Regions from separate parts of the Paenisporosarcina sp. FSL H8-0542 genome, predicted to be linked through region 2. Evidence: a T-box and tRNA genes for the amino acid it is inferred to sense, from the RefSeq annotation. Region 2 holds a T-box; the other regions hold tRNA genes.

Region 1 (10,182 bases), 170 kb from region 2:
GGTCCTAAGGTAGCGAAATTCCTTGTCGGGTAAGTTCCGACCCGCACGAAAGGCGTAACGATCTGGGCACTGTCTCAACGAGAGACTCGGTGAAATTATAGTACCTGTGAAGATGCAGGTTACCCGCGACAGGACGGAAAGACCCCGTGGAGCTTTACTGTAGCCTGATATTGAATTTTGGTACAACTTGTACAGGATAGGTAGGAGCCTGAGATTCCGGAGCGCCAGCTTCGGAGGAGGCGTCGGTGGGATACTACCCTGGTTGTATTGAACTTCTAACCCTTGCCCCTTAGCGGGGCAGGAGACAGTGTCAGGCGGGCAGTTTGACTGGGGCGGTCGCCTCCTAAAGTGTAACGGAGGCGCCCAAAGGTTCCCTCAGAATGGTTGGAAATCATTCGTAGAGTGTAAAGGCAGAAGGGAGCTTGACTGCGAGACCTACAAGTCGAGCAGGGTCGAAAGACGGGCTTAGTGATCCGGTGGTTCCGCATGGAAGGGCCATCGCTCAACGGATAAAAGCTACCCCGGGGATAACAGGCTTATCTCCCCCAAGAGTCCACATCGACGGGGAGGTTTGGCACCTCGATGTCGGCTCATCGCATCCTGGGGCTGTAGTCGGTCCCAAGGGTTGGGCTGTTCGCCCATTAAAGCGGTACGCGAGCTGGGTTCAGAACGTCGTGAGACAGTTCGGTCCCTATCCGTCGTGGGCGTAGGAAATTTGAGAGGAGCTGTCCTTAGTACGAGAGGACCGGGATGGACACACCGCTGGTGTACCAGTTGTTCTGCCAAGAGCATCGCTGGGTAGCTATGTGTGGCCGGGATAAGTGCTGAAAGCATCTAAGCATGAAGCCCCCCTCAAGATGAGATTTCCCATTACGCAAGTAAGTAAGATCCCTCAAAGACGATGAGGTAGATAGGTTCGAGGTGGAAGCGCGGTGACGTGTGCAGCTGACGAATACTAATCGATCGAGGACTTAACCAAAATGAACTTGAATGGTTTTCAATGACCCGTTTATCCAGTTTTGAGTGAACAAACACTCAAATAGTCTAGTGATAATGGCAAAGAGGTCACACCCGTTCCCATACCGAACACGGAAGTTAAGCTCTTTAGCGCCGATGGTAGTTGGGGGTTTCCCCCTGTGAGAGTAGGACATCGCTAGGCGATTTATTCCGGAGGATTAGCTCAGCTGGGAGAGCATCTGCCTTACAAGCAGAGGGTCGGCGGTTCGAGCCCGTCATCCTCCACCATTTTTCTTTTTAACACCGTGCCGGTGTAGCTCAGCTGGTAGAGCAACTGACTTGTAATCAGTAGGTCGAGGGTTCGACTCCTTTCGCCGGCACCATTGTTAGAGCCATTAGCTCAGTTGGTAGAGCATCTGACTTTTAATCAGAGGGTCGTAGGTTCGAATCCTACATGGCTCACCATTTTTATACTAAGATGCGGGTGTGGCGGAACTGGCAGACGCACTAGACTTAGGATCTAGCGCCGCAAGGCGTGGGGGTTCGACTCCCTTCACCCGCACCATTTTCACAATTTTATACGAGCGGAAGTAGTTCAGTGGTAGAACACCACCTTGCCAAGGTGGGGGTCGCGAGTTCGAACCTCGTCTTCCGCTCCATATCTTCTTAAATGCCGGGGTGGCGGAACTGGCAGACGCACAGGACTTAAAATCCTGCGGTAGGTGACTACCGTACCGGTTCGATTCCGGTCCTCGGCACCAGTTTTTAAAATAGTATAATATGCGCCCGTAGCTCAATTGGATAGAGCGTCTGACTACGGATCAGAAGGTTGTGGGTTCGACTCCTGCCGGGCGCGCCATAATTTTTGACTCGGGAAGTAGCTCAGCTTGGTAGAGCACTTGGTTTGGGACCAAGGGGTCGCAGGTTCGAATCCTGTCTTCCCGACCAGTTTATTTTATCCCTTTTACGGGGCCTTAGCTCAGCTGGGAGAGCGCCTGCCTTGCACGCAGGAGGTCAGCGGTTCGATCCCGCTAGGCTCCACCAACATTTTATAAAGATCCTGGCGGCGTAGCTCAGCTGGCTAGAGCGTACGGTTCATACCCGTGAGGTCGGGGGTTCGATCCCCTCTGCCGCCATTTTTTAGGACCTTTAGCTCAGTTGGTTAGAGCAGACGGCTCATAACCGTCCGGTCGCAGGTTCGAGTCCTGCAAGGTCCACCACTTATATACTGCGGAGGTATACCCAAGTCCGGCTGAAGGGATCGGTCTTGAAAACCGACAGGGGAGTCAAATCCCGCGGGGGTTCGAATCCCTCTACCTCCTCCATTTTTACTAAGTGTGTGGTGTAAGATCATCAAACATATAAACATACATATACTCGCGCTAAAGAAATCGTGATATTACTAGAAGCGTTGAGTCATAGTGTTTATAACAATAATATTATCGCGGGGTGGAGCAGCACGGTAGCTCGTTGGGCTCATAACCCAAAGGTCGCAGGTTCAAATCCTGCCCCCGCAACCAAATGGTCCCGTGGTGTAGCGGTTAACATGCCTGCCTGTCACGCAGGAGATCGCGGGTTCGATTCCCGTCGGGACCGCCATTTTTTATGAAGTGTTAAGAATTGGAATAAGCAAAGAAGGTCTAGGAAGCAAAATGAGTAAGTGAAGGAGCGTACTAACGTACGTGACTGAACGAACGAATGAAGCTGACAACGAGATTCGAAGCTTAGTACAATTCGAATGTGGCTCAGTAGCTCAGTCGGTAGAGCAAAGGACTGAAAATCCTTGTGTCGGCGGTTCGATTCCGTCCTGAGCCACCATATTGCGGGTGTAGTTTAGTGGTAAAACCTCAGCCTTCCAAGCTGATGATGAGAGTTCGATTCTCTTCACCCGCTCCAATTTTTTGTGGGCCTATAGCTCAGCTGGTTAGAGCGCACGCCTGATAAGCGTGAGGTCGATGGTTCGAGTCCATTTAGGCCCACCATTCCGAAGTAGCTCAGTGGTAGAGCAATCGACTGTTAATCGATTGGTCGTAGGTTCGAGTCCTACCTTCGGAGCCAATTATTTCTGGGGAAGTACTCAAGTGGCTGAAGAGGCGCCCCTGCTAAGGGTGTAGGTCGGGCAACCGGCGCGAGGGTTCAAATCCCTCCTTCTCCGCCAGATGTAAGGCCCCTTGGTCAAGCGGTTAAGACACCGCCCTTTCACGGCGGTAACACGGGTTCGAATCCCGTAGGGGTCATTTAAAAAGATGCGCTATCTTCGGGATAGCGTGTTTTTTTATGGAGAAATGTCGAATTGTAGCGAAACGTGACAGACGAAATTCATACAAGTATTTTTATAAACAAACAACCGCAATTGCGGTTGTTTTTCATTCTATATTATGTAGCCGATCAATAAACCTATGCCGAGTAAGAATCCGAATAGTGTATTTGTTAATGCTGTATCTTTCATAGCCGGCATTACTTCCAGTGGGTGTTCTTTTGTTTTGAAAACTTGGATGTCATGCACTGGTTTCTTTACGCTTAAGATCACAAATAGTGCCCAAGGCGTAACAAGGTTTAGAACAACTAATATTAAAATCCAAATGTATGAAATTACGAACAGTGCTAACAAGACATTAACTGCTCGTTTGCGACCGATTAAGATGGCCATCGTTTTTCGACCACTTTCTTTATCACCTACTAAATCCCGAGTATTAATGGTTTTCAATGACCCGTTTATTCAGTTTTGAGTGAACAAAAATGTTTTTTTAAAAAAATAAAAAACACTTGTAAATTTCGTCAGACTTGTTATAATAAATCTTGTCTTAAAAAAAGAATACCCAGTCCAGTGATAATGGCAAAGAGGTCACACCCGTTCCCATACCGAACACGGAAGTTAAGCTCTTTAGCGCCGATGGTAGTTGGGGGTTTCCCCCTGTGAGAGTAGGACGTCGCTGGGCGATTTATTCCGGAGGATTAGCTCAGCTGGGAGAGCATCTGCCTTACAAGCAGAGGGTCGGCGGTTCGAGCCCGTCATCCTCCACCATTTTTTTTTAACACCGTGCCGGTGTAGCTCAGCTGGTAGAGCAACTGACTTGTAATCAGTAGGTCGAGGGTTCGACTCCTTTCGCCGGCACCATTGTTAGAGCCATTAGCTCAGTTGGTAGAGCATCTGACTTTTAATCAGAGGGTCGTAGGTTCGAATCCTACATGGCTCACCATTTTTATACTAAGTTGCGGGTGTGGCGGAACTGGCAGACGCACTAGACTTAGGATCTAGCGCCGCAAGGCGTGGGGGTTCGACTCCCTTCACCCGCACCATTCTTACAATATTATACGAGCGGAAGTAGTTCAGTGGTAGAACACCACCTTGCCAAGGTGGGGGTCGCGAGTTCGAACCTCGTCTTCCGCTCCATATCTTCTTGAATGCCGGGGTGGCGGAACTGGCAGACGCACAGGACTTAAAATCCTGCGGTAGGTGACTACCGTACCGGTTCGATTCCGGTCCTCGGCACCAGTTTTTAAAATAGTATAATATGCGCCCGTAGCTCAATTGGATAGAGCGTCTGACTACGGATCAGAAGGTTGTGGGTTCGACTCCTGCCGGGCGCGCCATAATTTTTGACTCGGGAAGTAGCTCAGCTTGGTAGAGCACTTGGTTTGGGACCAAGGGGTCGCAGGTTCGAATCCTGTCTTCCCGACCAGTTTATTTTATCCCTTTTACGGGGCCTTAGCTCAGCTGGGAGAGCGCCTGCCTTGCACGCAGGAGGTCAGCGGTTCGATCCCGCTAGGCTCCACCAACATTTTATAAAGATCCTGGCGGCGTAGCTCAGCTGGCTAGAGCGTACGGTTCATACCCGTGAGGTCGGGGGTTCGATCCCCTCTGCCGCCATTTTTTAGGACCTTTAGCTCAGTTGGTTAGAGCAGACGGCTCATAACCGTCCGGTCGCAGGTTCGAGTCCTGCAAGGTCCACCACTTATATACTGCGGAGGTATACCCAAGTCCGGCTGAAGGGATCGGTCTTGAAAACCGACAGGGGAGTCAAATCCCGCGGGGGTTCGAATCCCTCTACCTCCTCCATTTTTACTAAGTGTGTGGTGTAAGATCATCAAACATATAAACATACATATACTCGCGCTAAAGAAATCGTGATATTACTAGAAGCGTTGAGTCATAGTGTTTATAACAATAATATTATCGCGGGGTGGAGCAGCACGGTAGCTCGTTGGGCTCATAACCCAAAGGTCGCAGGTTCAAATCCTGCCCCCGCAACCAAATGGTCCCGTGGTGTAGCGGTTAACATGCCTGCCTGTCACGCAGGAGATCGCGGGTTCGATTCCCGTCGGGACCGCCATTTTTATTAAGTAATTCTTTAAGAATTTGAGATAAGCAAAGAAGGTCGAGGAAGCAATTGAGTAAAGGAAGGAGCGTACTAACGTACGTGACTGACTGAACGAAAGAAGCTGACAAAGAGATTCAAAGCTTAGCACAAATTCAATGTGGCTCAGTAGCTCAGTCGGTAGAGCAAAGGACTGAAAATCCTTGTGTCGGCGGTTCGATTCCGTCCTGAGCCACCATTATTATGCGGGTGTAGTTTAGTGGTAAAACCTCAGCCTTCCAAGCTGATGATGAGGGTTCGATTCCCTTCACCCGCTCCAATTTGTGGGCCTATAGCTCAGCTGGTTAGAGCGCACGCCTGATAAGCGTGAGGTCGATGGTTCGAGTCCATTTAGGCCCACCATTCCGAAGTAGCTCAGTGGTAGAGCAATCGACTGTTAATCGATTGGTCGTAGGTTCGAGTCCTACCTTCGGAGCCAATTATTTCTGGGGAAGTACTCAAGTGGCTGAAGAGGCGCCCCTGCTAAGGGTGTAGGTCGGGCAACCGGCGCGAGGGTTCAAATCCCTCCTTCTCCGCCAGACGTAAGGCCCCTTGGTCAAGCGGTTAAGACACCGCCCTTTCACGGCGGTAACACGGGTTCGAATCCCGTAGGGGTCATTTAAAAAGATGCGCTATCTTCGGGATAGCGTGTTTTTTTATGGAGAAATGTCGAATTGTAGCGAAATGCGACAGACGAAATTCATACAAGTATTTTTATAAACAAACAACCGCAATTGCTGAATGCAATTGCGGTTGTTTTTCATTCTATAATAAGTAGCCGATCAATAAACCTATACCGAGTAAGAATCCGAATAGTGTGTTTGTTAATGCTGTATCTTTCATAGCCGGCATTACTTCCAGTGGGTGTTCTTTTGTTTTGAAAACTTGGATGGCATGCACTGGTTTCTTTGCGCTTAAGATCACAAGTAGTACCCAAGGCGTTACAAGGTTTAGAATAACTAATATTAAAATCCAAATGTATGAAATTACGAACAGTGCTAACAAGACATTAACTGCTCGTTTTCGACCGATTAAGATGGCCATGGTTTTTCGACCACTTGCTTTATCACCTACTAAATCCCGAATATTATTGGAGAGCATAATTGCTGCAACAAGTAACATACTGGGTATAGACAATAATAGAGCAAGGGTCGTTATTTCACCTGTTTGGATATAAAATGCGATGAGAACAATGAGCATTCCCATAAATACACCTGAAAATATTTCTCCAAAAGGTGTGTACGCAATCGGGTAGGGACCGCCTGTATAGAAATAGCCGATCGCCATTGACACAGCACCAACGACTGCCAGCAACCAAGTGGTTTCAATACATATGTATATCCCTAAGATAATTGAAACTGCATAAAGCAGTAACGCGAGCTGCATAACTGTTTTTGGTTGAACGCCATTTCTGACGATGGCTCCACCAATTCCCACAGACTTCTCATTATCTAAACCTCTTGTGAAATCATAATACTCATTAAACATATTAGTTGCTGCTTGGATGAGCATACTTGCAACTAGCATTGCTAAGAATAAAGGCCAGTGTATATCTGTATAAGAAATTGCAATCATTGTACCTAGAAACACCGGAACAAATGATGCAGTTAACGTGTGAGGCCGTGTTAATTGCCACCAAATACGCCAGCCACTATCAGCTTTTAACTCGTGTGACATATAGTTTCCGCTCCTTCTTCTTTTTTCACCTCTCTCATTGTACTTCATCCACTTAATTCTGTGTAGATTGTTTGCTTAACGGGTGCTGAATTGTCAATAAAGAGGTATGATAGAAGGTAGGATATTAAAGGGTCCTCATATGTTTATGAAGTCCTAATTACGGAGGGAAGCTGGATGAAACGAAAGTCATTTACATCCACAGAATATGTAGTCGAGGATCATTCTTCGGCCGTACATTTTTATACAGAAACAATTGAAGTGAATGGATTATCCTCTGTTGCTTTCTTTGAAGCAGGAGAGTCATATAAAGGTCAACGATTTTACTGGCAAAACCGTGAAAAGACATTTACATTAGTCGGACTTGGACATGCTCATGTCATTACAAGTTCGTCAGAAGAAAATCGCTTTGCAGAAGTGGATAAACAATGGAATGAATTATGTTCTAAAATCGTGAATGAAGAGCATGATTTACAGCCAATTTTGTTTGGCGGGTTTTCATTTGATCCAGCCAATAAATTATCTTCCGAGTGGGATATGTTTCCTTCGGCTTACTTTACTGTGCCTTCTTTTCAACTCGTTATTCGTGATGACAGAGTATTTATCAGCATCCATTTAATCACGAGTGATAAAAATTCACAACTTCAATTCGATCGGTTGCGAGGTGAACGGGACGACCTGATTCATGCAGCACAGGTCAAAGAATTGAAACCTTATGCAAAGCCTCTATTAACTCAAATGGATGAGCGCTTCAAAGAGTTGTATATGGATGCAGTTTCACATGTCACGAAATTTATTCATGCCGGAGAAGCTCAAAAAGTTGTCATTGCACGTTCATTGACACTGACCTTTGCTGAAGAAGTGAGTTCACCATCCGCAATGTATCATATGTCTAAAGAGCAACCAGAAAGTTTTCTATTTGGTTTAGAGCTTGCAGATAATTTGTTTTTTGGAGCGACACCAGAACGCTTAGTTAAAGTGGAAAATCGACGAGCATTGTCCACTTGCTTAGCTGGATCTGTTAAGCGGGGACAAACCGCAACCGAAGATCAGCAATTAGGCAATGATTTACTGCAGGATTCAAAAAACAGGGAAGAACATCAATACGTGGTAGATATGATTACAGGTGTTTTCAACCAATATTGTGATGATGTTAAAGTGCCTAAATATCCAAAATTGATGAAAATCAGGGATATCCAGCATCTATATACACCGGTGGAAGGGAAGTTGCAAAAAGGTCAAGGAATATTGCAACTGGTTAAAGATTTGCACCCAACGCCGGCTTTAGGTGGAGAACCCCGAGGAGATGCCATGGCTATAATTAGAATGGTTGAGCAAATGAATCGTGGATACTATGCTGCTCCAGTTGGATGGATAGATGCAGAAGGAAATGGTGAGTTTGCTGTTGCGATCCGTTCCGCGTTATTAAATAAAACGCACGCTTACCTATATGCTGGTGGAGGTATTGTTGCGGATTCGGATCCGACTTCAGAATATGCGGAGACGTTAGTGAAATTCAGGCCGATGTTACGCACGCTTGGAGGCAAATTACATGGATAATCGTGCAATGTTAACTGAGTATGTACACTCAATTGTACAAACCTTTCTCCAGGCAGACGTTAAAGATATCGTAATCAGTCCAGGTTCTCGTTCTACTCCCTTGGCTTATGCATTCAGTCTTACAAAAGAATTCAACACGTATATGCAAATCGATGAGCGATCCGCTGGTTTTTTTGCTTTAGGAATGGCAAAAGCTAAACAGAGTCCAGTTCTTTTACTATGTACGTCCGGAACAGCCGCAGCCAACTATTTTCCTTCTATTGTAGAAGCGAACTATGCGAGAATTCCACTTATTGTTTTAACGGCAGATCGTCCGCATGAACTTAGGGAAGTGGGAGCACCTCAAGCCATTGATCAAGTTCAATTGTATGGAAAACATGTTAAGTGGAGTGTGGACTTTCCTTTGGCTGACGACCATAAAGAGACGATTCCATTTATTATCCGTCATACGGGGAGGGCCATTGCATACGCAAAGACTGCACCAATGGGACCAGTACATATGAACATCCCTTTCCGTGAACCTTTACTGCTTGATTTTGACTATCAAATAGAAGCTCCTTCTTTTCAAAAATCATTACCAGGGACTATCGTTGCTTCACAGTCCCATATGGATTTTGTTGAACAGACGATTGCTCAAGCAAGACGTGGTTTACTTATAGTTGGGGAACTATCGGCAGACACTGATAAGAATGAGTTTTGGGCTTTTGCTAAGTCAATCCAGTGGCCTGTATTGGCGGATTCACTTTCTCAACTTCGGACAGGCGTCCCACAAGAATGCCAACACTTACTCATGGAACAATACGATGCACTTCTAAAAAGTGAACACTTTAAACAGTCCATTGTTCCCGATGTAGTTATTCGCTTTGGTGCCCAACCAGTATCCAAACCGCTATCGTTATTTTTGAAAGATGTACAGCCTGAAATCTATATTGCGGTGGATGAAGATCCTTTGTTCAGGGATTCATTAGGTGTTGTGACTCATCATGTCCAATCCGAGGCCCAAGCGTTATGGAAAGAGTTAAGTAACATTCAAGAGAATGAAGCTCTTCCAAAATGGACAGAGGCTAATACGATTGCTACCAAGCACGTTGAGAGATATATTAATGAACAACACGACGAAGGTGCGCTAGCAGGTCTGCTCTTTAAACATTTGCCTGATGGGAGTGATCTTATTTCAGGCAGCAGTATGCCAATCCGTGATGTCGATACGTTCTTCAATCAAACTGATAAAGACATTTCGATTTATGCTAACCGGGGAACGAATGGAATTGACGGTGTTGTTTCCACCGCTCTAGGTATTCAGCAGGCGAGAAAAAGACCTGCGACTTTATTAATCGGGGACATCTCGTTCCTGCACGACAGCAATGGATTACTGGTTACACGTTTCCATGAAACTGACCTCACCATTGTTGTTATGAATAACGATGGTGGCGGCATCTTCTCGTATTTGCCTCAGTCCACCGAAGAGACGTACTTCGAAAAATTGTTTGGTACGCCAACCGGTTTGACGTTCGATTCAATTGCCACCATGTATGAAGCTGAATATTTTGCTGTGGAATCAAAAGAAGATTTTACAAAAGCTTTATCAACGCCAAAACAAAAAGACTTACGAATCATTGAAGTAAAGACCAAT
Region 2 (10,182 bases):
TTCAGATAATCTGGGTAGCTTAATTGCAGAAAAAGTAGGCGACGCGGAAGGCCCGAAAATCATGGTTGCCGGTCACTTGGATGAAGTCGGATTCATGATCACTCAAATTGATGATAAAGGTTTCTTAAAGTTCCAAACCGTTGGTGGCTGGTGGTCACAAGTTATGCTTGCTCAACGTGTAACAATTGTGACGCGTAAAGGTGAATCTATTACTGGTGTCATTGGATCGAAACCACCACATATCTTATCACCTGAAGCACGCAATAAACCGGTTGATATCAAAGACATGTTTATTGATATCGGTGCCTCTTCGAAAGAAGAAGCTATGGAGTGGGGCGTATTGCCAGGAGATATGGTAACACCATATTTCGAATTCTCTGTTATGAACAATGAAAAAATGCTTCTGGCAAAAGCGTGGGATAACCGTATTGGTTGTGCAATCGCAATTGATGTTCTTAAGGCATTAAAAGATGAGAAACATCCAAACATTGTATATGGTGTGGGAGCTGCCCAAGAAGAAGTTGGATTACGTGGAGCACGCACAGCAGCCGCGAAAATCAAGCCGGATATTGGTTTTGCAGTTGACGTCGGTATTGCTGGTGATACGCCAGGGATTACAGCAAAAGAATCTACAAGCAAAATGGGAGCAGGTCCACAATTGGTATTGTTTGATGCTTCAATGGTTTCTCACAAAGGACTTCGCGATCTAGTGGTAGATACTGCCGAAGAAAATAATATTCCTTATCAGTTTGAATCTATTCCTGGAGGCGGAACAGATGCCGGAGCGATTCATTTGACAGCGAACGGTGTTCCTTCATTGGCCATTGGGATCGCAACTCGCTATATTCATTCTCATGCAGGTATTTTACACCGTGATGATTATGAAAATGCAGTCAAACTGATTGTCGCGGTAATCAAAAAACTAGATCGTGACACAGTGAACAAAATTATCTTCGACTAATAAGGAAATCAGAAAGCATCGCTGAGGCGATGCTTTTTTGATACTCTTGGTATTTTATGCATGATAGATTGTTGTCATATCAATCATTAATTGAAAGGTGAAGGCGTAGTCCAAGTGGCTGCGCTTTTATTTATGTCCCATATATTTTGACGTGAGAAATTATTGAAAAAATCTATTTTGTTTTCCAATCTACCTAGAGCATTTTTCTATCACTTAATATGTTATAGATGTAAGGGAAAACGGATTGAGTGGAAACGCGTAACGGAGTCTACTAACAATCCAAACGGAAGGAGGTGAAATTAATAATGGGATATAGCAAAAAGACATGGGTAAAAATAGAGGGCTGTGACTGTTTCAAATGTCGTGAAGCAGAAAGCAAAGAAAAATGTGAAAAAAACCACGATTGGGATAAAAAAGATGAATGTAAATGTGCTAAGTGTGGTGATGTTAACATCCATGTAGTATGCAAAGAAGAAGATCACGATAAGAAGGATCACGATGAGAAAAAGAAAGACGACTGTGAAAAATGCACAGGTAAAACAGACAAAGTAGAGTTCCAATCAGACACATCATTTTTAGACGATGAAATTTTCGAAGAACCGATCCAAGTACTTCAGGTTTCTTTCAACAAAATATGTGAAGGTGACAAGGTTTGGTTGAGTGGAATTGTTGGTTTTGATAATGACACAGTTGTTTGTGGTAATGATGTTGCTGTGATTAAATTAACAATTGTAAGAACAACTGCGTCAGGAAGTGAGCGTATCATCTACAGACAAACTTTTGAAATCGATCAACCTGGACATGACGATCTTACTCAAGTGCCATTTGCACATGTGGAATTCGAATCAAATGAAAACAAAAATGTAACTTATACAGTTTTCGTACAACGCCTGAATGATAACAGAGATGTATTTTTATTCGGACAAAACACATTGGCTGCTCTAAGAATTAACTAGTTCACGAAATGGATGTAAATTTGAAGTGTCTTATGAAAATAAGACACTTTATTTTATTATTAAATAATAAATTTAACTTATAATTATAAATATTCACATATAATTATAACAAAGTGTGAATATTTATGAAATTACTAGCACTATATTAATACTATAAATAGAGTGGAGCGTAGTCCAAGTGACTACGTTTTTTTATGTCCAAAAAATATGATATGAGAAACGATAGAAAAAACTATTAGTTTTCCAATCTGCCTAGAGCAACTTTCTCTCTTTTAATATGTTATAGATGTAAGGCAAATACGGATTGAGAGAAACCGAAACATGGATTCTAGTATCGATCCAAAAGGAAGGAGGTGCAATCAAATATGAAATATAACAAAAAGACGTGGGAAAAAATAGAGGGCTGTGACTGTTTCAAATGTCGTGAAGCAGAGACGAAAGTAGAATGGTGTGACCATAAACACGACTGGGATAAGAAGGAATGTCCTAAGTGTGGTGATGTTAACATTAAAGTAGTATGCGAGAAAGACAATCACGATAAGAAAGACGATCACGATAAGAAAAAACACGACTGTGAAAAATGCACAGGCAAAACAGACAAAGTAGAATTCCAATCAGATACATCAGTTTTAGACGATGAAATATTCGAAGAACCGATTCAAGTACTTCAGGTTTCATTCAAAAAAATCTGTAAAGATGACAAAGTTTGGTTTAGCGGAATTGTTGGTTTTGACAATGACACATGTGTTTATGGTAATGATGTTGCTGTAATTAAGTTAACAATTGTAAGAACATCTGAGTCAGGTAGCGAACGTACGATTTACAGACAAATTTTCGAAATTGATCAACCTGGACATGATGATCGTACTCAAGTGCCATTTGCACATGTGGAATTCGAATCAAATGAAAACAAAAATGTAACTTATACAGTTTTCGTACAACGCCTGAATGATAACAGAGATGTATTTTTATTCGGACAAAACACATTGGCTGCTCTAAGAATTAACTAGTTCGCAGTATCGGTGTAAAGAAAGTTAAAGTGTCTTATGAAAATAAGGCACTTTTTTTGAATTAATTAATAAATATTCACTTGTAATTATAAATATTCAAATATATAATAACTATACATAATTATAACGAGGAGTGAATATTTATGAAATTACTTGAATTCGTAAATCTTGAAGTAGTGGAAAGTGTGAAAAATAAAGACTTGTTAACATGGCTCGACTATACTTCAATGGAAGTAAAACAATTGTTGGAACTAGCAACCAATCTGAAGAAGTTGGCTAAAAACAACGTGCACCCTCCACTACTGGCAGGAAAGACGGTAGGGCTCATATTTGAAAAACACTCAACCAGAACGCGTATTTCATTTGAAGTTGGAATCAATCAATTAGGTGGTCATGCAATGTATATGCATGCAAGAGACTTGCAAATCGGACGTGGGGAGCCTATTTCAGATACTGGAAAAGTATTATCGGGTTACATGGACGGCATTATGATTCGTGCCCATTCACATAAAATGGTCGAAGAATTAGCTGAAGCTGCGAGTATTCCTGTCATCAATGGCTTAACAGATCTATTCCATCCCTGCCAGGCTTTAGCCGATGTCCTGACGATTCATGAAGTGAAAGGCTATTTAGCAGGTTTAAAACTTGCTTACGTGGGGGACGGGAATAATGTAGCACATTCTCTCGTTATTGCGTGTGCTCATTTAGGAATTGATGTATCCATTGCAACTCCTAAAGGTTTTGAAATTGATTCCACGATTCTTAACAAGGCTCAAAAACTAGCCGCTTCAAATGGTTCAAGCATCCTGGCGACTAACAATCCAATTGAATCTGTATCAGGTGCGGATGTCATTTATACAGATGTCTGGACCAGTATGGGGCAAGAAGAAGAGACAGCCGCGCGACTTGATGCTTTCAAAGAGTATCAAATTAATGAAGATCTCGTGAAACACGCTAAAACGGATTATTTATTCTTGCACTGCTTGCCCGCGCATCGTGAGGAAGAAGTCGCAACATCTATCATCGATGGTCCGCATTCAGTTGTATTTGAACAAGCAGAAAATCGACTCCATGCTCAAAAAGCCATATTAGCATCGATTCTGTCATAAAGTAGAAAAGCTCCTGATTAATTTTTCAGGAGTTTTTTTATGGAAAAAATTACATTAAATTTGTTAATAATACTTTACTTAATGTTAACAATAGTTTACATTGTGAATATAATACTTAACATGAAGAGGTGGAAGGTATGCTCCATAACCGAGTCAAAGAGCTTCGTGCCCGTTTTGGTTTTTCGCAAGGTGAACTGGGTGAAAGGGTGGGCGTTACACGACAAACCATTGGATTTATCGAAAAAGGAGATTTTTCACCATCGATAACATTGGCATTAAAACTGGCACGAGAGTTTGAAATTACTGTAGACCAATTATTTTGGTTAGAAGGGAAGAAACCATTATGAAAAAAGATTTACGCGTGCAGTATCCTTTATGGCAAATGGCGTTTATTGTGTTGTTTGGTTTTATAGCATTTAGTTTAACAGGTGCCTCCACAGAGCTATACAAAACATCTGAAGAATTCAGTTTTTCCGTAGAGCTCGATGCATTGGAATCATTTTTATTGTTGGGTGCTCTTTTTATTACAGTTTTGATGATCACAATTTTTTCGATGAAAATCTCTAAACATAACAAGCAAAATCCATCTCAAAAACTATCACTGTGGCAGATTCGACCATTGGAATACTTGGAGCAAGATGAAGGCATGATGTACATTACGAGAAGAGCTGCACAAAAAGTTTATACATTCTTTGTGTGGGCACTGCCGCTTTTGGCAACGATTTTCCTAGTATTTGAATTATCTAGATTCTGGATGATTTTCGGTATATTGATCTTGGCGTGGATGCAATATTTAATTTATTACATTGAAGTACGAAAACATTTGGCGGAGGGGGAAGAATAATGTGGGAATATTTATTAGTGTTTTTAGGGGCGGCCATTCCATGGCTTGAAATGGCCGTGGTAATTCCACTAGGTATCATAACGGGATTAAATCCTTTTTGGGTAGTAGTCATTGGCTTTATCGGGAATATGGTAACGGTCTTGGCATTAATCATCGGATACAATAAATTTAAAATATGGTTAGCGAAAAGACGCGAGGGAAAAGTACAGAAAGAATCCAAGCGCAGTGAACGTGCAAAAAGGATTTGGAATAAATATGGGCTACCTGGAATGTTGTTGCTTGGCCCCATACTGATTGGGACCCACATTGCTGCATTTATCGCGATGACATTGGGTGGGAGCAAAAAACAGACGACCATATGGTCTGCTATCAGCATTGCTGTGTGGGCATTGGTATTCGGAATATTAACAGCACTCGGCTTTGATTTCTTTGTCCGGGAAATATAAATGAAAAAGTCTCCGTGCAATACGGAGACTTTACTTATCCTTGGAAAGATTGTTCCAAGTGTCTTAATACTGATTCTTTTTCAGGTTCACCAGCTGTTTTCCACCATTTTTCAAAAAACACACCAAGTCCAGGAAGTAAATGTTCTTCGCCACGTTTGATGGCATCTTCAACTACTTCACGAATTTCTGTAGCACTATTGCCAACCATGTTGGCGGTGATTGCATCTCGAATTTGAAAGTTCATAATCTCTCCTCCTCACACCTCATTTTGTCCGCTACTATCGCCACTTATACATGAATTTGATACACTTAAAAGAAAAAGGCGGTCGTACAATCGATGAAACGTATTGAATCATCACAAAACTCACAAGTGAAACATTGGAAAAAGCTTGTTTCCGTTCGAAAAGAACGTGATAAATCTGGAGAATTTTTAGTCGAAGGCTTCCATTTGGTTGAAGAGGCATTAAAAAACAAGTCGAATGTGTTAGCCATGATTGTAAGAGAAGGAACAACAATTCCAACTGGCTGGAATGTAGATGATGTAGACATTATTGAAGTCACAATGGATATTGCGAAAGAAATTGCCGAAACAGAGCACTCACAAGGAATATACGCATATTGTAGTCAACAAGTGGCAACAGAGGAGCAACAACAAACTTGGAAAAAACTTCTCTTTATTGATGCTGTTCAAGATCCAGGGAATGTCGGGACAATGATTCGCACAGCTGATGCTGCCGGAATGGATGCCGTCGTTTTAGGAAAAGGATCGGCAGACGCTTATAATCCGAAAACGGTTCGTTCCGGTCAAGGTTCGCACTTTCATATTCCGATAGTCAAAGGCGATTTATCTCAATGGGTTCAAATCTGCAAGGAGCAGGAAATACCTGTGTATGGTACATCATTGGACGAATCAGTACTATATAACCAAGTGAAACCTCAAGCGCGATTTGCATTGATTATGGGCAATGAAGGAAGCGGGCTTTCGCCAGAACTTCTTGTTCAAACAGATACGAATTTGAAAATTCCATTGCTAGGACAAGCTGAATCATTAAACGTAGCGGTCGCGACAGGTATTCTTTTATACACATTAATTCCTCAATCAAATTGAATGTTGATGAAACCGTAATTCGAGCGTATAATAGTAACTAATTTGATACATTCAAAAGCTGTGACCGGGAAGAGTACATGAAACCCTTTATTTCAGGAAGTTTGCACCGAGACTGTGAGTGCAAATAGTAAAGATTCATCGAAGTTCACCCCGTTAGCTGCCATCAGGACCAGCAATTGCTGTAAAGGTGCGCCGGTGAAGAGCCGTTAATTCAATGAAGTGATTACGTCTGGATACTCAGCGTAGTAATCAGGGTGGTACCGCGAAAATGTTCCTCGTCCCTTTTTTAGGGGCGGGGTTTTTTTATTTTTGGCTATGTTAATGAATGTTGTTGATGTTGAAAAACGAAAGAGTGCATTTGCGCCTTGCATGAAAAGGAACGAAGGTTTAAAACGCCACGTCCTACTCCTGCGGTTACTCGTTGCAAAATAATTTTGTGGCAACCCCTTCTTTGCGGGACATGCGGCTAGCGCAAATGTAAGATAAACAACAGTATTATTAAACATTGCTTTACTTCTTGGAAGGAGATGTACACATGCAAGAACAATTACAACAATTGAAAGACGAAGCGATCGGCAAAATTCAAGCCGCTTCAACTGTGAAAGAACTGCAAGACGTACGTGTTGCGTATTTAGGGAAAAAAGGACCGATTACCGATTTGTTAAAAGGGATGGGTAAACTTCCGGCTGAAGAACGTCCGCAAATGGGTGCCTTGGTCAATGTAGTCCGTGAAGAAGTAACCGCTGTACTCGATGAGCGCCTAGTTATTTTAGAAGACGCTGCCATTCAACAACAACTTGAAAATGAATCAATTGATGTGACATTGCCGGGTCGTCCAGTGAAAACAGGAAATCATCATCCACTTACACGTGTCGTGGAAGAAATCGAAGACCTGTTCATCAATATGGGCTATGAAATTGCTGAAGGACCTGAAGTAGAAAAAGACTACTACAATTTCGAAGCATTGAACTTGCCAAAAGGGCATCCTGCTCGTGATATGCAAGATTCATTCTACATTTCGGAAGATATTTTACTGCGTACCCATACATCCCCAGTGCAAGCACGCACAATGGAAGCAAAAGGTGGAGAACCCATCAAAATTATTTGTCCTGGTAAAGTGTATCGACGTGATAATGATGACGCGACGCATTCACACCAATTCACGCAAATCGAAGGACTTGTGATTGGCGAAAACATTCGTATGAGTGATTTAAAAGGAACGTTATCAGTATTTGCGAAGAAAATGTTTGGAGACGATCGTGAAATTCGTCTGCGTCCAAGTTTCTTCCCGTTCACTGAGCCTTCGGTTGAAATGGACATTTCTTGTTTCAAATGTGGCGGCAGTGGCTGTAATGTTTGTAAAAAAACAGGCTGGATTGAAATTTTAGGTGCCGGTATGGTACATCCAAATGTATTGGAAATGGCAGGATACGATTCAAAACGTCTGTCAGGATTTGCATTTGGTATGGGACCAGAACGCATTGCGATGTTGAAATATGGAGTGGAAGACATTCGTCATTTCTATACAAATGATGTGCGATTCGTATCGCAATTCCACCGGACGGAAGTGTAAGGAGGAGATCACATGCTCGTTTCTACAAAATGGCTAGCAGATTATATTGATACTAAAGGGTTGGCTCCGGCTGAACTCGCTGAAAAAATTACTCGTTCAGGAATCGAAGTGGACGCAGTTATCGACCGCTCACATGGCATGATAAACGTAGTTGTAGGTCATGTATTGGAATGCGGCAAGCATCCTGAAGCGGATAAATTATCGATTTGCCAAGTGGATGTCGGAGAAGAAGTGACACAAATTATTTGTGGCGCACCGAATATCGCAGCAGGTCAAAAAGTAATTGTTGCACGTCCTGGCGCTATATTACCTGGCGGCATGAAAATCAAAAAAGCGAAGCTTCGTGGCGAAGAATCGAACGGGATGATTTGTTCCCTTCAAGAACTTGCGATTGAAGGGAAACTTGTACCTAAAAAGTATGCTGAAGGAATATACGTTTTACCTGCAGGTATACAAGCTGGTGCAGATGCACTTGAAATTTTAGGATTAAACGATACGGTACTTGAATTAGGCTTGACGCCTAACCGTGCTGATGCGATGAGCATGCTTGGTGTAGCGTATGAAGTCGGTGCCATTCTTTCTGAAGATATGAAATATCCTGAAATCAACTATGCTTCGTCAAGTGAAGCAGCAGAAAACGTCTTGAAACTTCACGTAGAAGATGTAGATGCAAACCCGATGTACGTGGCAAAAGTAGTCAAAAATGTTGTCATCGGCGAATCGCCATTATGGTTACAACAACGCTTGATGGCTGCAGGTGTACGACCTCATAACAACGTTGTGGACGTAACGAACTACGTCTTAATGGAATATGGTCAACCGCTTCATGCATTTGATTACGACCGTTTACAAACTGGAGAAATCGTTGTCAGAGCAGCACATGCAGGCGAAAAAATTACCACTTTGGATGACCAAGAGCGTGAATTACAAGCTCATCATTTAGTCATCACAAATGGTCAAGAACCAGTGGCACTCGCAGGTGTTATGGGTGGGGCAAACTCAGAAGTACATGAAGGCACGACAACAGTGGTTATTGAGTCAGCTTATTTCAAACCAGCTTCTGTCCGTCAAACTTCAAAAGATCACAACCTACGTAGTGATGCGAGTTCTCGCTTTGAAAAAGGCGTGGATCCTAACCGTGTGGAAGCAGCTGCAGAAAGAGCTGCCCAACTGATTGCCGAACTTGCAGGAGGAGAAGTGCTGCAAGGAAGTGTGAAATTTGATGAGCTGGATAAATCTCAAAAAGAAGTCATCGTATCACCTGACTTTATTAACAATCGTTTAGGAATGAAAATTTCTTTAGAAGAAATGACGTCAATTTTAAACCGTCTGAAATTTGATTTCGAAGCAGCGAATGGATTGCTTTATATTAAAGCACCAACTCGTCGCCAGGATATTCAAATAGAAGAAGATATCGTGGAAGAAATTGCGCGTATCTACGGATATGATGATATTCCGATGACCTTGCCTGAAGGTGAATCAACACCGGGTGGTTTAACACCTTATCAAGCACAACGTCGCTTAGTTCGCAACTTCCTTGAAGGTGCAGGCTTGCATCAAGCAATTACGTATTCATTGACTTCAAAAGAACTTGCACAGCGATTTGCACTTGAAACGGCTCCAGTAACAGAATTGTTGATGCCGATGAGCGAAGATCGCAGCACTCTGCGTCAGTCATTAATTCCGCATTTATTGGAAGCAGCAAGCTACAACGTTGCGCGTAAAGCTGATTCGGTGACATTGTTTGAAACGGGTTCAGTGTTCCTTGGTGAAACAGCAGAAGGACTTCCATCTGAAGAAGAGCATGTGGCGGCAGTAATGACTGGCAAATGGCTTGACCATAGCTGGCAAGGCGAACGCAAAACAGTCGATTTCTTTGTATTAAAGGGAATCATTGAAGGGCTATTTGCGAAGCTAGGATTAGAAAAACATGTATCATTTGAGCAAGCTCAAGTGGATGGATTACATCCAGGGCGAACTGCGTCAGTGAAGTTGGCAGATGAAGTGATTGGTGTTGTCGGTCAATTGCACCCAACCGAACAAAAGAAACGTGATTTGAAAGAAACGTATGTAATGGAATTGAACATGGCGAAAATACTGAATTTCGCATTAGAGCCATTATTGTATACACCAGTACCACGTTTCCCATCCATTTCACGTGATATCGCTTTAGTC
Region 3 (10,182 bases), 440 kb from region 2:
CAACTATTATTTCAGCAGTTATAGGTACTTTATGGATGGGGTTATTTGCAAACTATCCTATCGCCATTGCACCAGGTATGGGTTTAAATGCATTTTTCACTTACACCGTCGTTATTTCATCCAATGGAGAAATTAATTACATCACTGCATTTTCAGCAGTATTTATTGCCGGACTATTATTTATCATTTTATCTTTAACACCTTTACGTAAAAAATTAATCGAAATTATCCCTGAAAATTTAAAACATGGTATTACCGCTGGTATCGGCTTGTTTATCGCTTTTATCGGTCTGCGACTATCTCATTTGGTTGAAGCTCATCCCCAAAACTTGGTGAAGCTTGGCGATTTAACAAGTGCACCAGTATTGCTGACATTGTTCGGATTGATAATCACATTGATTTTGATGGTGATGAATGTTTACGGAGCTTTATTCTATGGAATGATTGTTACCGGAATTGTTGCTTTCTTCACAGGCCAACTGAAGTTTGAAGAAACATTGATGAAACTGCCGTCTTTACCAGAAGGCATCATTGTATGGAACCCAGCTGTTGCTTTTATGGATGTCTTCCATTATGGCATGTTCGGCATCGTTATTTCTTTCTTACTCGTTACTTTATTTGATACTACAGGAACGATGATTGGTGTTGCAAAACAAGCTGGGCTAATGAAAGGCAATAAAATGCCACGTGCAAGACAGGCTTTACTTGCAGATTCAGTAGCGACAACAGTCGGAGCTATGTTCGGTACAAGCCCAACATCTGCATACATCGAGTCGTCTTCAGGTGTAGCTGTTGGTGGTCGTACAGGTTTAACATCTGTTACTGTCGCTGTTTTATTCATCATTGCCGCTTTCTTTGGACCACTCGTTTCTTCGCTATCAAGTGTAGCTGCCATTACTGCACCAGCTTTGATTATTGTCGGTAGTTTGATGATCAGTGCAGTGAAGCATATCGATTGGGATTCTTTCGACGAGGCCTTCCCTGCTTTCATAATTATTTTAACAATGCCACTGACATCAAGTATTGCCACAGGTATTGAACTAGGATTCATCCTTTATCCATTATTAAAAATCTTTAAAGGCCAGGCACGAAAAGTACATCCGTTACTATATATCTTCGCTGCTCTGTTCCTGTATCAGTTACTATTCTTGCCTCATTAATATAAAAACGACTGGAGCCTTTTGACTTCAGTCGTTTTTTCGTTTATGAATCGGTTCAGCTTCATCCGATTGTGCAGGATCGGAAACTCGATGATCTTTTTTCAATTCATGTTCATCACGCATTTTTTCCATTTGACGGCCAAGCTGTTTCATCTCTTCCATCGATGAAGCCATTGAACCATTCTCAGGATCTCGTTCTTTTTTCGACATGTTCGCTCAGCTCCTTTTTGCTATCGTATAAGAACCTTACAGAGAAAGCAACATTTGCATTGAACGAATTTCGCCATAATTGTATCGAGGAGAATATTTCTTTTTGAAATGAAGTAAGCTATACTTAGGTATGATATTGTAATACTCTCAAAAGGAGGCAACAAAAATGAGCTTACTACTTATTCTTGGTGTTACTGTTGCATTCCTTGCTGCGATCTTCACGGCAGGGTACGATGACAAACCAGGTGCATCTGAAAAGAAATAATCATGTAAAACGGGATTGCTATAATTAGCAATCCCGTTTTTTTAATCTAAATTCGGATAATCTTGTTGACGCAGTGCTTCATAAATTAAAATAGCAGCTGTATTAGACAAATTTAATGAGCGTACATTATCATTCATAGGAATACGTAGGCAACGGTCTTGATTCGCATCAATCAATTCACGAGGCAAACCAGACGTTTCTTTTCCGAAGACGAAAAAGAAATCTTTCTCAATCTCGCTATAGTTATACGTAGTATGTGGTTTAGACCCATGCTTCGTAAGGAAGAAAAACTCCCCTTCCGGATATTTAGCAAACAACTCTTCTAAAGCGTCATAGTAGTGAATATCAACATGCTCCCAGTAATCGAGCCCTGCACGTTTTAGCATTTTATCGTCGGTTGAAAACCCTAATGGTCGTATTAAATGTAATTTCGTATCCGTCCCTGCACACGTACGTGCAATGTTACCTGTATTTGCTGGGATAAGTGGTTGATAAAGTACCACATGTATAGCCATTTCCGTCACTTCCTCAATGTATGGTTTCAAAGGATATCCCTTTGAGAATTTCTTCAATCACTTCTGGATCTTTCTCTACTGTTAAAGCTTTTTGCAAAGCTTCCATTCCTTCAGATGTACCAATCTTACCTATGGCCCATGCAGCTGTGCCACGAATCACCGGTCGTTCATCAGATTGGAGTAAGTCAATCAAATCCGGAATGGCACTATCTTCTTTAAAATGTGCCAGTGCTAAAATGGCATTCCTTTGGATGGGTTTCTTCCCTCTCCAGGAACCGGACACATGGCCGAATTTAGTTTTGAATTCCTTGTTGCTCATTTTCAACAGTGGTAATAGCAACGGCTTTGCAATTTCAGGGTCAGGCTGAAAATCAATTTGATGCATATTGAATTTACCTTTATTTTTCGGACAAACCGTTTGGCACGTATCACACCCATAGATGCGGTTTCCGATTTTGGTTCGGAACTCATCTGGCAAAAATGTTTTGGTCTGAGTCAAAAAAGCAATACATCGTTGCGCATTGAGCTGACCACCTTCAATCAAGGCACCAGTCGGACAAACGTCCAAACACAATCGGCATTCTCCACATTCATCTTCCATCGGTGTATCGGGTGCGAAGGGAATGTTCGTAATAATTTCACCCAAATAAACATACGATCCAAATTCCGCAGTAATAACCGAACAATTTTTAGCGCTCCATCCGATTCCCGCACGTTCGGCAACAGCCCGATCAGACAACTCTCCTGTGTCCACCATAGAGCGTGTTTTAGCGTCTTCAATATGTTCCGCTATAAACAGCTCCAATTTAGCTAAACGGTCCCTTAACACTGTATGATAGTCCATTCCCCAAGAGGCTCTGGCAAAAATCCCCCGTCGCTCACCTTTCTTCCCTTGCGGTGCATTTTCCATGCGGGATGGATAGGCAATAGCGATTGAAATAATACTCTCTGCTTCGTCCAACAAAAGCGATGGAACTGTTCTTTTTTCAAGGTCAGGCTCTTCAAAGCCTGATTGGTACCCCAGTTCCTGTTGGCGTTTCAATCGATTCTTCAACTCACGAAAAGGATCGGAAGAAGCAAAGCCGATTTTATCGATGCCAATGGAATGTGCATAAGTTATTAGTTCTTGTTGAAATTGATTGACATTCATAAAACTTCTCCCTCCTTGTGATAAACTATTGAAAAACGAATTGTAGGTGAAAGCATGAAAGCTTCTATAGAATCGTCCATTTTTCAAATCGACGCATTTATTAAAATAGGCATTAACCATTATACCAAATTTGTCATCTCAGAATCGCCTCAAATGTTAAAAGGACGCATGCAATTATTTCAAGAACACTTATTTTTTGACTTACAAGATAAAGAATTGACTGATTATGAAGGAATTAAAGAATGGCGGGCTCTTTGGAAAAAGTTTGGAGCCGATCCTGGTCGTTATCGCCCCGCCATGGAGGCCATGATGCGTCGAATTCGCAATCAAAACTATTTACAGCCTTTAAACAGTGGTGTGGATTTAAATAACTTCTTTTCCTTGCAATACGAAATCCCTGTTGGTCTTTATGATTTATCTCATGTAGAAAGTGATATTCACATAGAACTAGGAGTATCTGACACTACATATACCGGAATCAATGGACGTGAAAATAATTTACATGGCATCCTTACCATCCAAGATACGATAGGTCCATTTGGCAGCCCTTTTGTCGATTCACTCCGCACCGCTGTCAGTGAACTAACCGTTGACGCTTTACAAGTTTTCTTTTTAAAGCCTTCCATGTCGATTGAGGCTGCAGAGCAGCTTGTTACTGCGGCTGGCAAAATGTTTACACAAGTTAACGGAGGAAACTTTTCATCCGTAATTTTATCTAAAGAGCAGGTTCAGGCTAACTTGCCAACTATATCATGATTGCAAAGAAAAACCGCTTCAATCGAAGCGGTTTTTTCTATTCGTTATTGTTCAGTTCCCTAATGATCGTTTCTAAACCAGCGTACGTTGATCTAAAAGTTGGAATGTCTCTTTCTTGTAATAAACAACGGCTAATTTTACATTTGTCATTGCTATCATCTCCTTTAGAGTATCCAAAATAATGATCACATTGGTCACATTATTCTGGATTCCCTTATGAAAATGTTTTATTCCTATTTTTGAATATCGCATAATTTTAAGACATAATGCTCATGCCAATCCAAAAAATGTGAAATAAGAAAACACTTAGATAACAGGCATTGGCAAAACTCAATACGTATTTAAAACATTTACCAAACTGTTGGAATGGATATTTTAAAATAAATACTGCAAAAAGGGTGCTTAAAAACAGTTTAATTATGAGAATAGTAAACGGGTCTAACTTTATTAATAGTGGATTAGCTTCGGAGATAATCAACATTGTGATTCCGACATATGTGGCAATTCCATCCAAACTATTTAATACAACTAACAGCCAAGCCCAGCCAACCATTTTATCACCTTTATCTTTATTTGATATATTCAATGTGGTCAAGTGAATAACGACTTAATCATATCTTGATATATCTCCTTTACCAGAAATTCGTCTATTTAATAAGGCATTTGGAATGCCGATTGTAATCTCGGTAATCCTTTATACGCTTGACGATATTTGGTTAGAAGGATTGACGATAAATAACTTTATTTTTTCAGCCTGTCTGGGTATCAGCTTGGCTCACTCCTTTTACAAGACCCATTCAATCTGGGCAAATTCAGGATTGCACGGTGGATAAAATATTGCATATGGACTGTTTTATGGAGTATCTGGGAACGTCGGGGATGGAATCATTCAATTTAAAGCAGTGGAGTCCAATTTTTTCTTATCTCCATGGATTTCATATTTATACGCACTTGTGTTATTTCTGATTGTATTCTTGGGCAGAACTTGGTTTGTTCAGCCTTCCTTTACAGAAGAGTTATTTACAACCCAAACCGAATTCAAGGAAAGTCAAAATCCAATAACTCTTTTAAACAAGATATGCGTTTGTAATTCAAATTAATAAACTTAGCCCCTTCGGTTCGCTCCATTGGAATATTTTTCAACGTTTATGAAGTGAAATAAAGCTAATACTCAATAGTGCGGGGCTTGGGTTGATAAGCCATGTTTTATTTCTCGCATAAAACGCTTAAGCATTTTGCTTAGGCGTTTTTTTTGTAACTAATCAATAGATGGATTTGAATAAACTGGGGCTTTCAGAACATCCTAACAGGAAATGGAGGTGAGTTTCTTTGACTACAGATAAAGGCAATATCAAACAAAAAGAAAATAAAAACTTGAAGAAGGCAAGATTTGATCGTGAAGAATTTGGCCATGGATACGATTTAAGTCCAGATGATTTAGATATTATAGGTCAAAACAAAGCAGCAAAAACAAATACGAAAAAGGCGGCCAATCACCCCGTCAATAATGATAAAAAGAACGATCAGAGGTAAACCGTTGTACTTTCAGTATTCCCTATTATTTATATAAAATTAAAAAAGCAGTATCTACATAAGTAGATACTGCTTTTTTAATGATACCCGAGGCCAGACTCGAACTGGCACGCCTTGCGGCACCGCATTTTGAGTGCGGCGTGTCTGCCATTCCACCACTCGGGCAAATCAATACATGCAGACATATGAAAATATATTATGGAGGCGGCAACCGGATTTGAACCGGTGATAAAGGTGTTGCAGACCTGTGCCTTACCACTTGGCTATGCCGCCAAATCATGTTGGAGCGGAAGACGAGGTTCGAACTCGCGACCCCCACCTTGGCAAGGTGGTGTTCTACCACTGAACTACTTCCGCAAAAATACTGGGGTACCTGGATTCGAACCAGGGCGTGACGGAATCAAAATCCGTTGCCTTACCGCTTGGCTATACCCCACTAATAAGATGGGGCGAACGAGGGGAATTGAACCCCCGAATGTCGGAATCACAATCCGATGCGTTAACCACTTCGCCACGCCCGCCATAATGTTAGTATATGCTTTTGTAAGTAAATTTATTAAAAATGGGGCGACTGAAGGGAATTGAACCCTCGAATGTCGGAATCACAATCCGATGCGTTAACCACTTCGCCACAACCGCCACTATAAAATAAAATTGGCAGGGGCAGTAGGAATTGAACCCACACTGGAGGTTTTGGAGACCTCAGTTCTACCTTTAAACTATGCCCCTAAAGTTGGTGGAGGGGGGCGGATTCGAACCGCCGAACCCGAAGGAACGGATTTACAGTCCGTCGTGTTTAGCCACTTCACTACCCCTCCAATTGAAGATGGTGCCGGCGAAAGGAGTCGAACCCTCGACCTACTGATTACAAGTCAGTTGCTCTACCAACTGAGCTACACCGGCGGGAAAAAATATAATGGTGGCTCAGGACGGAATCGAACCGCCGACACAAGGATTTTCAGTCCTTTGCTCTACCGACTGAGCTACTGAGCCACATTCGAATTGTACTAAGCTTCGAATCTCGTTGTCAGCTTCATTCGTTCGTTCAGTCACGTACATTAGTACGCTCCTTCACTTACTCATTTTGCTTCCTAGACCTTCTTTGCTTATTCCAATTCTTAACACTTCATAAAAAATGGCGGTCCCGACGGGAATCGAACCCGCGATCTCCTGCGTGACAGGCAGGCATGTTAACCGCTACACCACGGGACCATTTGGTTGCGGGGGCAGGATTTGAACCTGCGACCTTTGGGTTATGAGCCCAACGAGCTACCGTGCTGCTCCACCCCGCGATAATATTATGTTATAAACACTATGACTCAACGCTTATAGAAGTTTGACATCTGCATCGGCTTTCGCCTTCTTCGTAAGGCTCGTTGCTCCACCCTCGCGTTGTTCTTTAGAACATCCGATTTAGATATTTGCGTCACCCTCGCGTTTTACTTTATCGAAAGTGTTTATAGTGTAAATGGTGGAGGATGACGGGCTCGAACCGCCGACCCTCTGCTTGTAAGGCAGATGCTCTCCCAGCTGAGCTAATCCTCCGGAAATGAAAACTGGTTATATTTTCTTAAAAAGAAATTGGTGACCCCTACGGGATTCGAACCCGTGTTACCGCCGTGAAAGGGCGGTGTCTTAACCGCTTGACCAAGGGGCCATATATAATAGAAGGAAATTATCTGGCGGAGAGCAAGGGATTTGAACCCTTGAGACAGTTTAACCCGCCTACACGAATTCCAATCGTGCTCCTTCGGCCACTCGGACAGCTCCCCAAAGATATGGCTCCGAAGGTAGGACTCGAACCTACGACCAATCGGTTAACAGCCGATTGCTCTACCACTGAGCTACTTCGGATCAATAATATATAGCCTGGCGACGACCTACTCTCACAGGGGGAAACCCCCAACTACCATCGGCGCTGAAGAACTTAACTTCCGTGTTCGGTATGGGAACGGGTGTGACCTCTTCGCCATCATCACCAGACTATTTGTTTTTTAAGACAAGATTTATTATATCAAATCTCATGAGAATTACAAGCGTTTTTTTAAAATAAAAAAACTTTTTTGTTCACTCAAAACTGGATAAACGGGTCATTGAAAACCATTCAAATTCATTTTGGTTAAGTCCTCGATCGATTAGTATTCGTCAGCTGCACACGTCACCGCGCTTCCACCTCGAACCTATCTACCTCATCGTCTTTGAGGGATCTTACTTACTTGCGTAATGGGAAATCTCATCTTGAGGGGGGCTTCATGCTTAGATGCTTTCAGCACTTATCCCGGCCACACATAGCTACCCAGCGATGCTCTTGGCAGAACAACTGGTACACCAGCGGTGTGTCCATCCCGGTCCTCTCGTACTAAGGACAGCTCCTCTCAAATTTCCTACGCCCACGACGGATAGGGACCGAACTGTCTCACGACGTTCTGAACCCAGCTCGCGTACCGCTTTAATGGGCGAACAGCCCAACCCTTGGGACCGACTACAGCCCCAGGATGCGATGAGCCGACATCGAGGTGCCAAACCTCCCCGTCGATGTGGACTCTTGGGGGAGATAAGCCTGTTATCCCCGGGGTAGCTTTTATCCGTTGAGCGATGGCCCTTCCATGCGGAACCACCGGATCACTAAGCCCGTCTTTCGACCCTGCTCGACTTGTAGGTCTCGCAGTCAAGCTCCCTTCTGCCTTTACACTCTACGAATGATTTCCAACCATTCTGAGGGAACCTTTGGGCGCCTCCGTTACACTTTAGGAGGCGACCGCCCCAGTCAAACTGCCCGCCTGACACTGTCTCCTGCCCCGCTAAGGGGCAAGGGTTAGAAGTTCAATACAACCAGGGTAGTATCCCACCGACGCCTCCTCCGAAGCTGGCGCTCCGGAATCTCAGGCTCCTACCTATCCTGTACAAGTTGTACCAAAATTCAATATCAGGCTACAGTAAAGCTCCACGGGGTCTTTCCGTCCTGTCGCGGGTAACCTGCATCTTCACAGGTACTATAATTTCACCGAGTCTCTCGTTGAGACAGTGCCCAGATCGTTACGCCTTTCGTGCGGGTCGGAACTTACCCGACAAGGAATTTCGCTACCTTAGGACCGTTATAGTTACGGCCGCCGTTTACTGGGGCTTCAATTCGCACCTTCGCTTGCGCTAAGCACTCCTCTTAACCTTCCAGCACCGGGCAGGCGTCAGCCCCTATACGTCACCTTACGGTTTTGCAGAGACCTGTGTTTTTGCTAAACAGTCGCCTGGGCCTATTCACTGCGGCTCTCTCGGGCTTTAACACCCTAATAGAGCACCCCTTCTCCCGAAGTTACGGGGTCATTTTGCCGAGTTCCTTAACGAGAGTTCTCTCGCTCACCTTAGGATTCTCTCCTCGACTACCTGTGTCGGTTTGCGGTACGGGCACCTTCCACCTCGTTAGAGGCTTTTCTTGGCAGTGTGAAATCAGGAACTCAGACCTAATGGTCCTTGTCATCACAGCTCAACGTTATAGGAACGGGATTTGCCTCATTCCACGCCTTACTGCTTGAACGTACATAACCAACAGTACGCTTACCCTATCCTTCTGCGTCCCCCCATTACTCAAACGGTGGAGTGGTGGTACAGGAATATCAACCTGTTGTCCATCGCCTACGCCTATCGGCCTCGGCTTAGGTCCCGACTAACCCTGAGCGGACGAGCCTTCCTCAGGAAACCTTAGTCATTCGGTGGACGGGATTCTCACCCGTCTTTCGCTACTCATACCGGCATTCTCACTTCTAAGCGCTCCACCAGTCCTTCCGGTCTAGCTTCAACGCCCTTAGAACGCTCTCCTACCACGGATTCCATACGGAATCCATCCACAGCTTCGGTGAATTGTTTAGCCCCGATACATTTTCGGCGCAGCGTCACTCGACCAGTGAGCTATTACGCACTCTTTAAATGATGGCTGCTTCTAAGCCAACATCCTGGTTGTCTAAGCAACGCCACATCCTTTTCCACTTAACAATTACTTGGGGACCTTAGCTGGTGGTCTGGGCTGTTTCCCTCTTGACTACGGATCTTATCACTCGCAGTCTGACTCCCAATTATAAATCTCTGGCATTCGGAGTTTGTCTGAATTCGGTAACCCGGGATGGGCCCCTAGTCCAAACAGTGCTCTACCTCCAGGATTCTCAAAATTGAGGCTAGCCCTAAAGCTATTTCGGAGAGAACCAGCTATCTCCAGGTTCGATTGGAATTTCTCCGCTACCCACACCTCATCCCCGCACTTTTCAACGTGCGTGGGTTCGGGCCTCCAGTAAGTGTTACCTTACCTTCACCCTGGACATGGGTAGATCACCTGGTTTCGGGTCTACAACTACATACTCTATCGCCCTATTCAGACTCGCTTTCGCTGCGGCTCCGCCTTCTCAGCTTAACCTTGCATGCAATCGTAACTCGCCGGTTCATTCTACAAAAGGCACGCTATCACCCATTAACGGGCTCTAACTACTTGTAGGCACACGGTTTCAGGATCTCTTTCACTCCCCTTCCGGGGTGCTTTTCACCTTTCCCTCACGGTACTGGTTCACTATCGGTCACTAGGTAGTATTTAGCCTTGGGAGATGGTCC

The links. A T-box is a leader RNA that pairs with one kind of tRNA and senses whether it is charged. The one in region 2 lies ahead of pheS (phenylalanine--tRNA ligase subunit alpha), so its partner is inferred to be a tRNA-Phe.
Region 1: it encodes a tRNA-Phe, which carries the amino acid that the T-box ahead of pheS (phenylalanine--tRNA ligase subunit alpha) is inferred to sense. The anticodon was not compared.
Region 3: it encodes a tRNA-Phe, which carries the amino acid that the T-box ahead of pheS (phenylalanine--tRNA ligase subunit alpha) is inferred to sense. The anticodon was not compared.

The regions. Positions count from the first base shown of each region.
Region 1 is NZ_CP152050.1:1,086,489-1,096,670, forward strand. It holds rRNA gene MHH33_RS05730 (23S ribosomal RNA) at 1-979, shown strand, start outside; rRNA gene rrf (5S ribosomal RNA) at 1,044-1,159, shown strand; tRNA gene MHH33_RS05740 (tRNA-Val) at 1,170-1,245, shown strand; tRNA gene MHH33_RS05745 (tRNA-Thr) at 1,265-1,340, shown strand; tRNA gene MHH33_RS05750 (tRNA-Lys) at 1,347-1,422, shown strand; tRNA gene MHH33_RS05755 (tRNA-Leu) at 1,438-1,522, shown strand; tRNA gene MHH33_RS05760 (tRNA-Gly) at 1,542-1,616, shown strand; tRNA gene MHH33_RS05765 (tRNA-Leu) at 1,630-1,718, shown strand; tRNA gene MHH33_RS05770 (tRNA-Arg) at 1,740-1,816, shown strand; tRNA gene MHH33_RS05775 (tRNA-Pro) at 1,829-1,905, shown strand; tRNA gene MHH33_RS05780 (tRNA-Ala) at 1,926-2,001, shown strand; tRNA gene MHH33_RS05785 (tRNA-Met) at 2,020-2,093, shown strand; tRNA gene MHH33_RS05790 (tRNA-Ile) at 2,101-2,177, shown strand; tRNA gene MHH33_RS05795 (tRNA-Ser) at 2,190-2,282, shown strand; tRNA gene MHH33_RS05800 (tRNA-Met) at 2,401-2,477, shown strand; tRNA gene MHH33_RS05805 (tRNA-Asp) at 2,481-2,556, shown strand; tRNA gene MHH33_RS05810 (tRNA-Phe) at 2,700-2,775, shown strand; tRNA gene MHH33_RS05815 (tRNA-Gly) at 2,780-2,853, shown strand; tRNA gene MHH33_RS05820 (tRNA-Ile) at 2,863-2,939, shown strand; tRNA gene MHH33_RS05825 (tRNA-Asn) at 2,941-3,015, shown strand; tRNA gene MHH33_RS05830 (tRNA-Ser) at 3,025-3,115, shown strand; tRNA gene MHH33_RS05835 (tRNA-Glu) at 3,123-3,194, shown strand; gene MHH33_RS05840 (hypothetical protein) at 3,329-3,664, opposite strand; rRNA gene rrf (5S ribosomal RNA) at 3,781-3,896, shown strand; tRNA gene MHH33_RS05850 (tRNA-Val) at 3,907-3,982, shown strand; tRNA gene MHH33_RS05855 (tRNA-Thr) at 4,000-4,075, shown strand; tRNA gene MHH33_RS05860 (tRNA-Lys) at 4,082-4,157, shown strand; tRNA gene MHH33_RS05865 (tRNA-Leu) at 4,173-4,257, shown strand; tRNA gene MHH33_RS05870 (tRNA-Gly) at 4,277-4,351, shown strand; tRNA gene MHH33_RS05875 (tRNA-Leu) at 4,365-4,453, shown strand; tRNA gene MHH33_RS05880 (tRNA-Arg) at 4,475-4,551, shown strand; tRNA gene MHH33_RS05885 (tRNA-Pro) at 4,564-4,640, shown strand; tRNA gene MHH33_RS05890 (tRNA-Ala) at 4,661-4,736, shown strand; tRNA gene MHH33_RS05895 (tRNA-Met) at 4,755-4,828, shown strand; tRNA gene MHH33_RS05900 (tRNA-Ile) at 4,836-4,912, shown strand; tRNA gene MHH33_RS05905 (tRNA-Ser) at 4,925-5,017, shown strand; tRNA gene MHH33_RS05910 (tRNA-Met) at 5,136-5,212, shown strand; tRNA gene MHH33_RS05915 (tRNA-Asp) at 5,216-5,291, shown strand; tRNA gene MHH33_RS05920 (tRNA-Phe) at 5,439-5,514, shown strand; tRNA gene MHH33_RS05925 (tRNA-Gly) at 5,522-5,595, shown strand; tRNA gene MHH33_RS05930 (tRNA-Ile) at 5,602-5,678, shown strand; tRNA gene MHH33_RS05935 (tRNA-Asn) at 5,680-5,754, shown strand; tRNA gene MHH33_RS05940 (tRNA-Ser) at 5,764-5,854, shown strand; tRNA gene MHH33_RS05945 (tRNA-Glu) at 5,862-5,933, shown strand; gene MHH33_RS05950 (1,4-dihydroxy-2-naphthoate polyprenyltransferase) at 6,081-6,992, opposite strand; gene MHH33_RS05955 (isochorismate synthase) at 7,167-8,549, shown strand; gene menD (2-succinyl-5-enolpyruvyl-6-hydroxy-3-cyclohexene-1-carboxylic-acid synthase) at 8,542-10,182, shown strand, end outside.
Region 2 is NZ_CP152050.1:1,259,165-1,269,346, forward strand. It holds gene MHH33_RS06745 (M42 family metallopeptidase) at 1-961, shown strand, start outside; gene MHH33_RS06750 (hypothetical protein) at 1,267-1,917, shown strand; gene MHH33_RS06755 (hypothetical protein) at 2,283-2,927, shown strand; gene argF (ornithine carbamoyltransferase) at 3,071-4,036, shown strand; gene MHH33_RS06765 (helix-turn-helix transcriptional regulator) at 4,174-4,383, shown strand; gene MHH33_RS06770 (hypothetical protein) at 4,380-4,880, shown strand; gene MHH33_RS06775 (small multi-drug export protein) at 4,880-5,326, shown strand; gene sspI (small acid-soluble spore protein SspI) at 5,361-5,570, opposite strand; gene MHH33_RS06785 (RNA methyltransferase) at 5,664-6,434, shown strand; T-box leader at 6,486-6,720, shown strand; gene pheS (phenylalanine--tRNA ligase subunit alpha) at 6,970-8,007, shown strand; gene pheT (phenylalanine--tRNA ligase subunit beta) at 8,020-10,182, shown strand, end outside.
Region 3 is NZ_CP152050.1:817,601-827,782, reverse strand. It holds gene MHH33_RS04440 (NCS2 family permease) at 1-1,160, shown strand, start outside; gene MHH33_RS04435 (hypothetical protein) at 1,188-1,370, opposite strand; gene trmL (tRNA (uridine(34)/cytosine(34)/5-carboxymethylaminomethyluridine(34)-2'-O)-methyltransferase TrmL) at 1,677-2,150, opposite strand; gene queG (tRNA epoxyqueuosine(34) reductase QueG) at 2,164-3,300, opposite strand; gene MHH33_RS04420 (phenylalanine--tRNA ligase beta subunit-related protein) at 3,355-4,056, shown strand; gene MHH33_RS04415 (DUF5658 family protein) at 4,313-4,642, opposite strand; gene MHH33_RS04410 (hypothetical protein) at 5,386-5,589, shown strand; tRNA gene MHH33_RS04405 (tRNA-Leu) at 5,674-5,754, opposite strand; tRNA gene MHH33_RS04400 (tRNA-Cys) at 5,789-5,862, opposite strand; tRNA gene MHH33_RS04395 (tRNA-Gly) at 5,872-5,946, opposite strand; tRNA gene MHH33_RS04390 (tRNA-Gln) at 5,954-6,025, opposite strand; tRNA gene MHH33_RS04385 (tRNA-His) at 6,035-6,110, opposite strand; tRNA gene MHH33_RS04380 (tRNA-His) at 6,153-6,228, opposite strand; tRNA gene MHH33_RS04375 (tRNA-Trp) at 6,245-6,318, opposite strand; tRNA gene MHH33_RS04370 (tRNA-Tyr) at 6,324-6,407, opposite strand; tRNA gene MHH33_RS04365 (tRNA-Thr) at 6,417-6,492, opposite strand; tRNA gene MHH33_RS04360 (tRNA-Phe) at 6,507-6,582, opposite strand; tRNA gene MHH33_RS04355 (tRNA-Asp) at 6,726-6,801, opposite strand; tRNA gene MHH33_RS04350 (tRNA-Met) at 6,805-6,881, opposite strand; tRNA gene MHH33_RS04345 (tRNA-Val) at 7,059-7,134, opposite strand; tRNA gene MHH33_RS04340 (tRNA-Glu) at 7,172-7,246, opposite strand; tRNA gene MHH33_RS04335 (tRNA-Ser) at 7,270-7,361, opposite strand; tRNA gene MHH33_RS04330 (tRNA-Asn) at 7,369-7,443, opposite strand; rRNA gene rrf (5S ribosomal RNA) at 7,457-7,572, opposite strand; rRNA gene MHH33_RS04320 (23S ribosomal RNA) at 7,705-10,182, opposite strand, start outside.